4 regions of the Bacillus sp. NPDC094064 genome follow, and region 4 is predicted to be linked to each of the others. Evidence: riboswitches for the same ligand, from Rfam matches in the RefSeq annotation. Region 4 holds a riboswitch; each other region holds the start of a gene.
The links. Region 4 has a riboswitch for lysine ahead of ACQKNI_RS17025 (amino acid permease). Riboswitches for the same ligand answer to the same signal wherever they lie in the genome.
Positions count from the first base shown of each region.

Region 1: it holds a riboswitch for lysine, as region 4 does, so the genes downstream of both, ACQKNI_RS02075 (amino acid permease) here and ACQKNI_RS17025 (amino acid permease) in region 4, are expected to answer to the same signal.
Region 2: it holds a riboswitch for lysine, as region 4 does, so the genes downstream of both, lysA (diaminopimelate decarboxylase) here and ACQKNI_RS17025 (amino acid permease) in region 4, are expected to answer to the same signal.
Region 3: it holds a riboswitch for lysine, as region 4 does, so the genes downstream of both, ACQKNI_RS07455 (aspartate kinase) here and ACQKNI_RS17025 (amino acid permease) in region 4, are expected to answer to the same signal.

Region 1 covers NZ_JBNNUI010000001.1:386,101-389,317, reverse strand. The annotation lists gene ACQKNI_RS02085 (sulfite exporter TauE/SafE family protein) at 1-451, shown strand, start outside; gene ACQKNI_RS02080 (GNAT family N-acetyltransferase) at 472-933, opposite strand; lysine riboswitch at 1,255-1,447, shown strand; gene ACQKNI_RS02075 (amino acid permease) at 1,561-3,027, shown strand; gene ACQKNI_RS02070 (iron-sulfur cluster biosynthesis family protein) at 3,142-3,217, shown strand, end outside.
Region 2 covers NZ_JBNNUI010000002.1:235,021-238,237, reverse strand. The annotation lists gene lysA (diaminopimelate decarboxylase) at 1-1,290, opposite strand, end outside; lysine riboswitch at 1,471-1,652, opposite strand; gene ACQKNI_RS05820 (DUF3888 domain-containing protein) at 1,742-2,137, opposite strand; gene ACQKNI_RS05815 (LTA synthase family protein) at 2,392-3,217, shown strand, end outside.
Region 3 covers NZ_JBNNUI010000002.1:552,947-556,163, forward strand. The annotation lists gene asnA (aspartate--ammonia ligase) at 1-526, shown strand, start outside; gene ACQKNI_RS07455 (aspartate kinase) at 729-1,958, opposite strand; lysine riboswitch at 2,160-2,346, opposite strand; gene ACQKNI_RS07460 (DoxX-like family protein) at 2,538-3,217, shown strand, end outside.
Region 4 covers NZ_JBNNUI010000007.1:89,531-92,747, forward strand. The annotation lists gene ACQKNI_RS17020 (ABC transporter permease) at 1-608, opposite strand, end outside; gene ACQKNI_RS17025 (amino acid permease) at 669-2,093, opposite strand; lysine riboswitch at 2,241-2,422, opposite strand; gene racE (glutamate racemase) at 2,622-3,217, shown strand, end outside.

The DNA of each region.
Region 1 (3,217 bases), on a different contig from region 4:
AACTGGCGGTGGTGGCTGGGGTCCAATTACGACACCTGTGCTACTTGCAAGAGGAAATGAAGCTAGAAAAGTGATTGGCTCTGTAGATACGAGTGAATTTCCTGTTTCGCTCGCTGCAACAATCGGCTTCTTCATCTCACTTGGCTGGGAACAAGTAAGCTGGGTTTGGGTATTCTCCTTAATGCTTGGCGGTATTGTTGCAGCTCCAATTGCAGCATGGTTAGTACGCATCGTTCCATCTCATTTACTTGGCGTATTAGTTGGTGGTCTTATTATTTTTACGAATATACGTACACTACTTACAACATTTAAAGTGGATCCAACTATTATTTCACTTTCTTACGTGGCAGTTGGTCTTGTCGTTATTATATCTATTTTTATTGCTGTCCGTAATCATTCGAAACATTCGACAATTGGATACCCGACAGATCAAAAACAAATACTACCTTAATTACAAAAATACCGCCCGATTTATTTCGAGCGGTATTTTTCTATTTTCCAATTGATCATCGTTTCTGTAGCTTCTACTCTCTTCATATGTAATTTTTCTAATACACGGATTGAACCATAATTATCTTGAAGTGTCTCTGCAATAACCGTTTCTACTTCTCCTGTCTGAAAAGCCCACTTTATTAATTCAGCTACAGATTCTGTAGCATATCCTTTATTCCAATATTTCTCAATAAAACCGTAACCAATTTCTACTGTACCATTCTCGCTTGGTTTCCCTTTAAAACCTATATCCCCTAGTACGATGTCATCTTCTTTTCGAATGACATACCATGCGCCCCAAGGTAATAAAGCCGCATCTTCTTTTACATGTTCTACATGGCCTATAATATGCGGACCACTGTTATACCCTTGTTTTTCAGCAACACGAAACATCTCTTCTGTACATGGTACTATATAGAGCCTTTCCGTTTCTAATTTCATAATGATTTCCCCTTTTCCTTTAAACGTTTATCTCATTATAACAAAAAATATGACCACATTATGAATGTCGAATTATATTTTCCGAATTTTCTTTTAATTTTAAAGGGTTTTTCATCATTTTTTGCGAAACATTTGTATAACAATTTCTTTCTTTATTTTTTGTTACATAACAGTAGGTTCGGGTGGAGTTTTGCAAACGTTTCCTAAACAATAACCGATATTTTTTGACTTTTCCTAACAAAATCCCTTGCAATATATTCAGAAAGTGATTACAATTGCGATATATTAAAAATCTTAGCAATATATAAATCCTCATCAGTCCGATGAGGTAGAGGTTGCGACTTTTAAAAGTAAAATGGACGAGACACAGAGAATGTCACCGACTCCGTTTGAAAGGAAAAGTTGCCGAAGTTTATATTTCTTCTCTGGAACTATAAGCTGGGGCTGTCTCCGAAAGGAACAGAACTGTCACGTTTACAAAATTACCGTGTAAACGTGGGGTGCTATCTTAACGGAAGGGTATGATGGGGTGGTTATTTGTGAAACGTTCCGCCAAATTCCTTTGGCGGTTTTTTGTACTTTTCTCCCCCCGCTCCTTCCTATCTTACAAGAAAAGGAGTGTTGAACATGAATAGCGCAACGAATCAAACTACCTCTAAAACGCAAACTACACAAGGAAAAGGTGAATTAAAACGTAGTTTAAAATCAAGACACCTTACGATGATTTCTCTCGGTGGTACAATTGGTACCGGACTATTTCTTGCCAGCGGTGGTGTTATCCATACAGCTGGACCTGGTGGTGCATTAGTTGCATACGCCGCAATTGGTATTATGGTTTATTTCTTAATGACAAGCTTAGCAGAACTCGCAGCATACATGCCTGTAACTGGATCTTTCAGCACGTATGCAACAAAATTTGTTGATCCATCACTTGGTTTCGCACTAGGATGGAACTATTGGTATAACTGGGCAATTACGATAGCGGCTGAACTCGCAGCTGTATCGTTAATTATGAAATTTTGGTTTCCAGATACACCTTCACTCGTTTGGAGTGGCCTTTGTTTAGCTATTATTTTCCTTTTAAACTACTTATCTGTTAAAGGGTTTGGTGAATCTGAATATTGGTTCGCACTTATTAAAGTAGTTACGATTATTATCTTTTTAATTGTCGGTTTTATGATGATTTTCGGCATTATGGGCGGCGAATCTGTTGGCTTTAAAAACTTCACTGTTGCAGATGCACCATTTAACGGCGGCATTATGGCAATTATCGGTGTATTTATGGCAGCTGGTTTCTCCTTCCAAGGTACTGAATTACTTGGGGTAGCTGCTGGTGAAACGTCTGATCCAGAACGCAATATTCCGAAAGCAATTCGTTCGATCTTTTGGCGTATTCTTTTATTCTATATCCTTGCGATTCTCGTTATCGGTTTATTAATTCCTTACACAACTGAAAGCCTTGCTGCAAGTGATGTTACAGTAAGTCCATTTACACTTATTTTTGAAAAAGCGGGCGTTGCCTTTGCTGCTTCTGTTATGAACGCTGTTATTTTAACTGCCGTACTATCTGCTGGTAACTCTGGTATGTATGCATCAACTCGTATGCTTTGGGATTTAGCTCGCCAAGGCAAAGCACCGAAGTTCTTAGGGAAATTGGATAGCCGCGGCGTACCTGTTAACGCATTAATCGTAACATCAATTGTTGGTAGTGTCGCTTTCATCGCTTCTTTATTCGGTGACGGCGTTGTATACATTTGGTTATTAAACGCATCTGGAATGTCTGGCTTTATCGCATGGGTTGGGATTGCAATTAGTCATTATCGTTTCCGTAAAGCATATATCGCACAAGGAAAAGATTTAAAAGACTTACCATATAGAGCAAAATGGTTCCCGTTCGGTCCAATCTTCGCATTTGCACTTTGTGTCATCGTCATTTTAGGACAAAACTATGGCGCATTTATGGGAGAATCTATCGATTGGAACGGTGTATTCGTTTCTTACATCGGTTTACCACTTTTCTTAGTACTATGGTTAGGATATAAATTTACGAAGAAAACAAAAGTGATTCCACTTGATAAATGTGAACTAAAATAAAAGTGCAACGAGCAAACAAATTTGTTTGCTCGTTTTTTATTGCAATGCTTCTCCCTTCCCTATTGCTCCTGTTTTTGCAATAATAAAGGAAATATACATAAAGGTTGGGATACTATGAACATTCGTATTACTGATGAAGCAAAAGCAGCTATACATAGATTAGAACGTGAAGATAAAAAGATCATTCGCA
Region 2 (3,217 bases), on a different contig from region 4:
ATCGTTCCCAATAATATTTTCATATGTTTCGCGCTCTACAACAATTTGTGATGTACCACCTTTCGCGAAGACGACAGCTGGTCTACGAATCCGATTATAATTATTCGCCATTGAGTACCCGTATGCCCCTGTACAAGAAATTGCTAGTAAATCAGCAGAAGCAACTTTCGGTAGAGTAATATCCCAAATTAACATATCTCCACTCTCACAGCATTTCCCTGCAATCGAAACAACTTCCTCGTTCTCATCATTTCCTCGATTCGCTAACATCGCTTCATAACGAGCGTTATATAAGGCCGGTCTTAAATTATCTGTCATTCCACCATCTACTGCAACATATTTCCTTATACCAGGAATATCTTTCACAGATCCGACTGTATAAAGTGTCGTTCCCGCATCACCTACAATACTGCGGCCTGGTTCAACCCAAATTTCTGGCAATGGATAGTTACAGACTGTAAATTGTTCTCTCACTGCACTCGTTACAGCTCGCACATATGTCTCAAGTGTTAATGGCGTATCCGAATCTGTGTAGCGTATTCCGAATCCTCCTCCTACGTTTAACACTTTTACTACATAGTTTGTTTGCTCTCTCACTTCTTCTAAAAAATGGCGTAGAACTTCAATTGCTCGAACAAAACCAGCTGTTTCAAATATTTGTGATCCGATATGCGAATGAATACCTAACACATTATAATTTGATTTTTGTAAAGCAAGATCTATCGCCTGCATCGCTTGACCATTTGAAACACCAAATCCAAATTTTGAATCCTCTTGGCCTGTTGTAATATATTCATGTGTGTGCGCCTCTACTCCAGGCGTTACACGGATTAATATGTTCACAAATTTCCCATATTGCACTGCTAAATCATGTAAAATTTCTAATTCCAAGAAATTATCTACTACAAAACAACCAATATTCGCCTGAAGAGCCATAATCATTTCTTCTTCTGTTTTATTATTTCCGTGAAAATGAATGCGTGATGCCGGAAACCCTGCTTGGAGCGCCGTATACAACTCTCCCCCTGAAACAACATCTAATGACATATTCTCTTCACGAGCTACTCGGCACATCTCCATGCACAAGAACGCCTTGCTTGCATATGCTACTTGATAAGAGAAACCACTTTCTTGAAAAGCACGATGAAATGCACGACATTTCCCTCGAATAGACTCTTCATCGTATACATAAAGTGGTGTTCCGTATTGTTTTGCTAGCTGCGTCGTATCGCACCCTCCAATTTCTAAGTGTCCTTGCCCATTAATTCGGCTTGTGCCGTGTAAATACATTTGAATTCCTCCCTTATTTCCTCTAAAACTCATAACCCCAATCTTCTATTCATTGCAGCACGCTTTTAGATAGACAAAAAACGCGCGGAACAATGTTCACACGCGTTTCTTATTAGGAAAAATATATATTGAAAAAATAAACAAGGTGTTATCTTCTCAAAATAAGAAACCGCATCAACATCTCCAAATAGCTCTCCATAAAATAAATCTTATGACAGTACTACATTTATTCAATGTAGTCCCAATATATGAATAAGGTGGTCATTCTTATATTTCGGCAATAGTCCCTTTCAACCTATGATCACAGATTCCACTAAATCTCCCATAGCTTACTCTTTCCTATCGCGGCCTCTACCTTTGAGAGTAGATGAGGTAAGTCTATTTAATTTTCAAACATCTAATTGTTGCTATTAACAATACCAAAGGACCATTTTATTTGTCAAACAATTTTTTATATTGTTTTTTTGCAGTTTAATTCCGTGTCATTTGGTAAGCGCTTTACTATAATCTTTGTTACTTCCCATTCGCCTTCATCGTTATTAAATGTAATTGTTACTTTTTCAAATGGTGGAGCAATTTTCCCACCAATTCGCTCATACTTCGTCACTTCGATACTCGCTTGAAATAAATATGCACCACTATACACTTTTTTTAAACTAATAATTTTAGGACATTGATAAGGTTTCAAGCTCCCATATTGTTTTTCAATTGCTTTATTTATTTTTGGAAATAAAACAGAATAAAGTGCATCTTCCATAAGAGGGGCATCATATTGAGCTATTGAAACACTCGGTGAAGCAAAAAGGATACAACTACTGCATGCTATACAATATAATAATTTTCGCATTATAACCTCCGTATTATTACGTGATTCTTTCTGCGCACGATCATTATCATACAAAGAAACTCCATTTTATTGTCTCCCACCACTCTTTTTCTACTCAATTATTATAAAAAAGTCCACAACTCCCTTTTATTTTCGTATAATGATACTCATAGTATAATAATCATAATAACAAAGGACTGTTCGTATATATAAAGTGAGGCGCTAATTCAATAGGCTCACAAGAACTGTCATGCTTTTTAGGAGAGGAGTATATTATGCTGCAACGTTTATTTCCAAAACTGCGATTTGCACTCATTGCAGTCGTTTTATTATGGATTAAAACATATATTGTGTACAAGCTAGCATTTGATATTAAAATTGATAACTTCTTTGAAGAATTTATGCTTTTTATTAATCCACTAGCATCGCTACTTTTATTTTTCGGTTTTGCTTTACTTGCATCTAAATATCGAAACCGAATTATAATTGGCATCAGTTTTATACTGTCATTTATTTTATTTGGAAACGCAATGTTTTATGGGTTTTATAACGATTTTGTTACGTTCCCAGTTTTATTCCAAACGAATAATATGGCTGACTTAGGGACGAGTATAAAAGAGCTCTTTACGTATAAAACATTACTTTTATTTGCAGATGCAATTATTTTAATGTTTATTTCGCGTAAATACCCGTCATTTTGTGATAGAACACCACTTTCCCGCTCTGAGAAGCGAACTTTCTTTAGTGGTGTAACAGCATTATTAGCACTGCAAATTGTTGTTTCCGTTATTTATAAACCACAAATGTTCTCACGCTCATTTGACCGTCAAACTGTCGTGAAAAATTTAGGTTTATACACATATCACCTATTTGATATTACACTTCAATCTAAATCTTCGGCTGAACGTGTATTTGCAAGCGGAGACGGATTCTCTGAAATTAAAAACTATACAGACGCAAAAGATAAGCAAGCTGATAAAAACTTATTTGGAGCTGCAAAAGGTAAAAATGTAATTTTAATTTCAATGGAATCTACACAAAGTTTTGTTATTAATAAAAAAATAAATGGAAAAGAGATTACACCATTTTTAAATGACTTTA
Region 3 (3,217 bases), on a different contig from region 4:
TGAAAAGTATCCGTTCCTAGGAAAGTATTTACCAGAAGAAATCGTCTTCGTTACTTCTCAGGAGCTGGAAGATAAATATCCAGAATTAACACCGAAAGATCGTGAACATGCAATTGCGAAAGAACACGGTGCAGTCTTTATTATCGGAATTGGTGATGTACTTCGTTCAGGTGAAAAACATGACGGACGTGCAGCTGATTATGACGATTGGAAATTAAACGGTGACATTTTATTCTGGCACCCAGTACTACAAGCTTCATTCGAATTATCATCAATGGGAATTCGTGTTGATAGTAAATCACTTGATGAGCAATTAACGAAAACAGGTGATGACTTCAAACGTGAGTATGATTTCCATAAAGGGATATTAGAAGACGTACTACCATTAACAATTGGTGGTGGTATCGGACAATCAAGAATGTGCATGTATTTCCTACGTAAAGCACATATTGGTGAAGTTCAATCTTCTGTATGGCCTGACGATTTACGTGCAGCTTGTAAGAAAGAAAACATTCATCTGTTTTAATAGAAGTGAGAAGAGTCAGTAGTATTTCCTAGGAAAGAGTATGACGATTAATTTGAGTGTTTTATAATGATTTTTGGATGTCAATAATATGTTAAAAAGCTGTTTGTATAGAATCTTGAAATCTATGCAAACAGCTTTTTATTTATAAATAGGAAGGAAATAGATTTATATGACTTTTGTAAGTTGCAATAAAAATATTAAATTATACCATTTGTACTAAAGGCTCAATTTTCGCCATAAATGATTGATGCAGCGCCTCAACACCTGTAACTAAATGAAGGCGGTCAATAACGACAGATACTTTAATTTCTGATGTACTTACCATTTTAATATGAATATCTTCTTCTTTTAAAGTAGTGAACATATTTGCAGCGACACCTGGGTTAGATACCATACCAGATCCTACAATTGATACTTTTGCTAAATGATTTTCATGTTCTACTGACTCATAGTGAAGAGTTTCTTGATTTTGTTCCAACACTTCTAAAGTTTCTCTTAAATCATTAGAGTGAATGGAGAAGGAGAGATGAACAGTTCCTTCATTTGTAATACTTTGAATGATAATATCTACATTAATGTGTGCTGCTGCTAATGTAGAGAAAACTGTTGAAAGTGAGCCTTGTTCCAATCCTTTAATTGTGACACGTGTAATATTATCCTCAAATGCAATACCTTTAACGATTGATTGTTGTTCCATGTTACATTCTCCTTTTACAATTGTTCCGTTTTCTTGTTCCATACTTGAGCGGACTTCTAAAACGACATTATGATTTTTAGCAAATTCAACAGCACGCGGATGTAATACGCCAGCACCGAGGTTGGCAAGCTCTAACATTTCGTCATAAGAAATTTCATCTAATTTGTAAGCCGTTTTTACAACTCGTGGATCAGTCGTGTATACGCCTGTCACATCCGTATAAATATCACATTTTTTCGCTTTTAATGCCGCTGCTAATGCGACAGCGGTCGTATCAGAGCCACCACGTCCAAGCGTTGTGATTTCACTTTCTATACTCATACCTTGGAAACCAGCTACGATAACAATTGTGCCTTCAGCAAGATAAGACTGAATACGATCTGTATTAATGTCAGTAATCCGTGCACTACCATGTACAGATTCTGTCGTAATACCAGCTTGCCATCCTGTTAATGAAATGGCGTTATAGCCTTTTGTTTGTAATGCCATTGTTAATAATGAAATGGTCACTTGTTCTCCTGTAGATAGAAGCATGTCCATTTCACGTTTACTTGGGTTTTCCGTAACAGCGTTAGCAAGTGCTACTAGTTCATCCGTGCTTTTGCCCATTGCCGAAACGACAGAGACAACGCTATGTCCCCTTTCATATTCTTCAATAATTAAATTTGCTACATGTTGAATGCGTTCGACGCTTCCGACAGAAGTGCCACCAAATTTTTGTACAATCGTTTCCATTACGAATTCCTTCTTTCGTCCATTTTTAAGAATAGGTTAGGACATATGCAAATCCCAATATTCCTGTAGTTACCAGAGAGAAAAACAAAAAACACCATCTCAAATAAGTGAGGATGGTGCTGTTACAGGAAAAGGGAAACAGAAAACGGAGCTAATAAAAAAACCGCCAAAAAAGGAATATCATGAAAATGATATCTCTTTTTTGTAGATAGCTCTTCATACGTACATGTTTGTACATATGACAGTTCTGTTTCTATTCGAAAACAGCCCCAATTGATAAATGCAGAGAAGTTTATCAATTTCGGCAACACTTCCTTTCTTCTAATTTCATAGACATCTCTGTGTCTCCATTAGAATACTTATAAGTATTGCAACCTCTATCTCACGTTTTAGGCGAGAGTGTTTGATTTATAAAGTTGTGGGTAACATTTGTTTTATAATAATTTAAATTTTCCGGGGAATCAAGTGTTTTATGTATTTTTTTAAAATTCTTTCTATTTACGGGGGAGTTTGTGAAAAATGTAGCAAAATAAACTCATTGCATGTACATTAAAAATATAGTGCACTGGAGGTGGAAGAATGCAAAGGAAAAAACCTATTTATGTTTCGATAGAAATGGAAACAACGATAGAGAAATTATGGGAATATACGCAAGAACCAGACATACATACAGAGTGGGATGCTCGCTTTACTGAAATTTCGTATTTAGAGAAAAAAGAGGGAGAACCGCAGCAATTTTTGTATAAAACAAAGATCGGATTTGGACTTGAAATAGCTGGGGAAGGGGAATCGATAGGTGAGATTAGAAAAGAAACTGGAGAACGAATTTCGTCTTTGAAATTTTGGACAGACAATCAATTATCGCTTATACAAATGGGGCGTGGGTATTGGAAGTATACACCGAATAATGAATACATTCATTTTGAAACGCAATATGATTATGATACAAGATTTGGCCGTATAGGAAATGTAATAGATTCATATATTTTTCGCCCGTTATTAGGCTCTGCGACTGCTTGGAGTTTTGATGCTTTAAAATTATGGTTAGAAAAGGGACTTCATCCTAAGTTGCTAATTAGAAGAACAATGACATATTGGCTCGTTTGTTTTTTATTTTCTTTTGTATGGCTATATCAAGGGATTGTACCGAAAATAATCTTTACCCATCCAGAAGAAGTGAAAATGCTTTCGGTCATAATTGGTTCAACTGAAAATAGTATTTTTATTCTTAAAATAATTGGGCTGTTAGAAGTTATTTT
Region 4 (3,217 bases):
TTCGTATATAGAAGTAAGAAAGCGAGAAGTAAAAGTAATCCACCTAATATGATTACATTTGCTGTATAAAACAGCATGTAAATGATAAGTGCGTTACAAGCAATACGAATGATAAACCATATGCTTTTTTCATCACTATCACGCCACATCCAATGTATGTACATATTCCAAGCTTTCGTAATCATTAAAACGATAAAGATTGTACATAAAAAAGGTACAGTTAATTGCAATGCTTGCAGTGCAAGTGGTACGAGAATGAGGAACGTAAATAATAATGGGAAAAGCTGAATGATGTAATTATATAGAAGAGACTTTTTGAAATAAGAAGTTAACTTCTCTTCTAGTGCCAGTAAATAGACAGCATCAGGCTTTTGGATAAATGTTCGTATCGGGCATCTCGATATAACCCCGGTTAGGACGATTGTAATAAACAATAAGGATACTCCTTTAGAAGGAGCTGTTTTAAGAAACTTTGCGTAATAGTAAGCGCCTATACAGGAAGCGAAGATGAAGCTATATAGTAAACCGTTAATCATACGTGCAAAGTATGTAATGATATTTTGAATATGTTGTTGGAAGCGACTGCTCCATAATGATTCGATTGACATGTTTTTCACCTCTTTGTTCTATTATATATGTTTTATAAAAGAAAAAACGAGCAAATTGCGTTATGCAACTTGCTCGTTTTTCTTTTCGTCATTTTTTTTCTGATCACGATTCATTAATGGATAGAAGGCAAAACCGATTACGAATAATCCGATTCCGAGAAGGAACGTTTTTATATCAGATGCGCCTGTTTTAATAACCCATAGTGCATAGCAAAGTGCGATGACTGCGACTATGCCATCCATAATTCTCGAACTCATTTCATTTTTATACGTTTCACCAGTTGCGACTAGTTTTAACTGGAAGATTGGCGAAACGAGATATGGAATAAGGTAGGCCAGTGTTGAGACGGTTATAACGAATGTATAAGCTTCCGCAATGGTTCCTGATAATGTTGAGAATAAGAACACTTGCGACATAATGTTTGTTAATCGTAATGAGTAAATTGGACTTCCTTTTTTGTTTGTTTTTGCGAAGAAGGAAGGGAAGAAACCTTCTTTTGCTGCTTGATAAGGTACTTCTGAGCTTAATAAAATCCAGCCTAAGATGGAACCGAATAGGGAAGTAAGAGCAAGTAATGCCATAAGTTTCCCGCCGCCATGACCCATTGCAGCGTTTAGTGCATCTGCTAATGGACGTTCAGAAGCTTGTAATTTATCAACGTGAAGTACACCCATTGTTAAAATTGTAATTCCTAAGTAAATGGCAACTGTAATTAATAATCCTGCAACTGTTGCACGTTTTACTGTTTTGGGAGAGGTAGCTCGGTTTGATAAAAGAACCGCTGATTCAATCCCTATAAATGCCCAAAGCGTTGTAAGAGCAGCTAAATTTACTTGTGAAAGGAGGCCGTGTGATACGCCTTCTTTATCGATCATCGGTGTGTACCATTGTCCAAATTTTGAAGCTTCGAATGCAAATAAAGTAACGACGATGAATAAAAGGAATCCAGTTATTTTCGTTGTAGTTGCTATGAAGTTTAGTTTTCCAGCTCCGCTTACACCGTTTGTTAAAATTAAATGAGTTCCCCATAGTAAGGCGGAACAAATAGTAAATGTAATAAGTTTTCCAACTTCTACATTGAAAGAGCCGATTGAAAATAGTAGTCGTGTATCTTTCATAATCGGGAAGAAAAGTGATAAGTATCCCGCAAATGATGTAATGATGGCAACGTTACTTGCCCAGTTTGCAACCCAATATCCCCATACCATACTGAAACCAGCCATTTTTTTCTTTTTTGGTGATGAGAATAAAGCATATGCATGACTTTGTGGTCCTGTCGTTAAATCAGGACGACGAATTGCTAAATTACCGAAAACAAGAGCTAGCATTAAAACACCAAACCCTGTTGTTAACCAAGCTAAAGTGACACCGAGAGGGCTTGCTGTTTGTGCCAACGTACTTGGCACCATGAAAATACCAGCGCCAACCATGTTACCGACAACGAAAGCTGTTAGTACCCAAAAGCCCCATTTTTTTTGTTGCATAGAAAATACCTCCAAAGTTAGTATAACCAAGTCAAGCGAGGAGATATGTATGTCTTCCCAAGTCAGGAAGAGAAGTCCCAAACAAAACAAAAAAAGCACGTAATTTGCCGTTACATGCTTTCTATCTTATAAGAAACCCACGACATACCTCTCGATAGCTCTCCACAAACGAAACGTTTGTGACAGTTCTGCACTTATTAAATGCAGACCCAGCAAGCGTGCATGGTGGACACGACTTACTTCGGCAACCATTCCTTTCTCATTTCTTCATCAATGCCACTACATCTCCTGAAATGATACTCTTAATGATTGCAACCTCTACCTCACCGAGATACGAATGAGGATTTAAATATTAAATTAACGTATTTAAGAGTAACAAATGAATTTTTATACGTCAATGGATATATCAATAATCAGATTATAGAGAAGAGTTTGTGATTAAAAGGGAAGGGATTATTATGTAATATTGAACTTTCATAATATAATAAATATTATGAGAGCTAGAAGATTGAGAAGGGGATGAAGTATATGTCTACAGGTCATAAAAATTCCGTAATAGGTGTGCTAGATTCGGGAGTTGGGGGATTAACAGTTGCGAGTGAAATTATAAGACAATTGCCTAAAGAGAGCATTTATTATATTGGTGATAATAAGCGTTGTCCGTATGGACCAAGAAGTGTAGAGGAGGTACAATCTTTCATATTTGAAATGGTTGAATTCCTCCAACAGTTTCCGTTAAAAGCTCTAGTTGTAGCATGTAATACTGGTGCAGCAGCTGCATTGACTGCGCTGCAAGAAGCACTGTCCATTCCGGTTATTGGCGTTATACATCCAGGAGCAAGAGCGGCAATTAAAGTGACAAAGAAAGGGAAAATCGGAGTAATTGGAACTGTAGGTACGATCCAGTCTAATATGTATGAAAAAGCATTACACGAGCTTGATACATATTTGGAAGTGCATAGTCACGCGTGTCCGACTTTAGCTACAGTTGTAGAAAATCAATTAGAAGATATAGCATATGTAGCGCAGCAAGTGAAACAAGCTTTACTGCCATTAACGAAAGAAGATATAGATACGTTAATTCTCGGATGTACGCATTATCCACTTTTAGAGTCTTATATTAA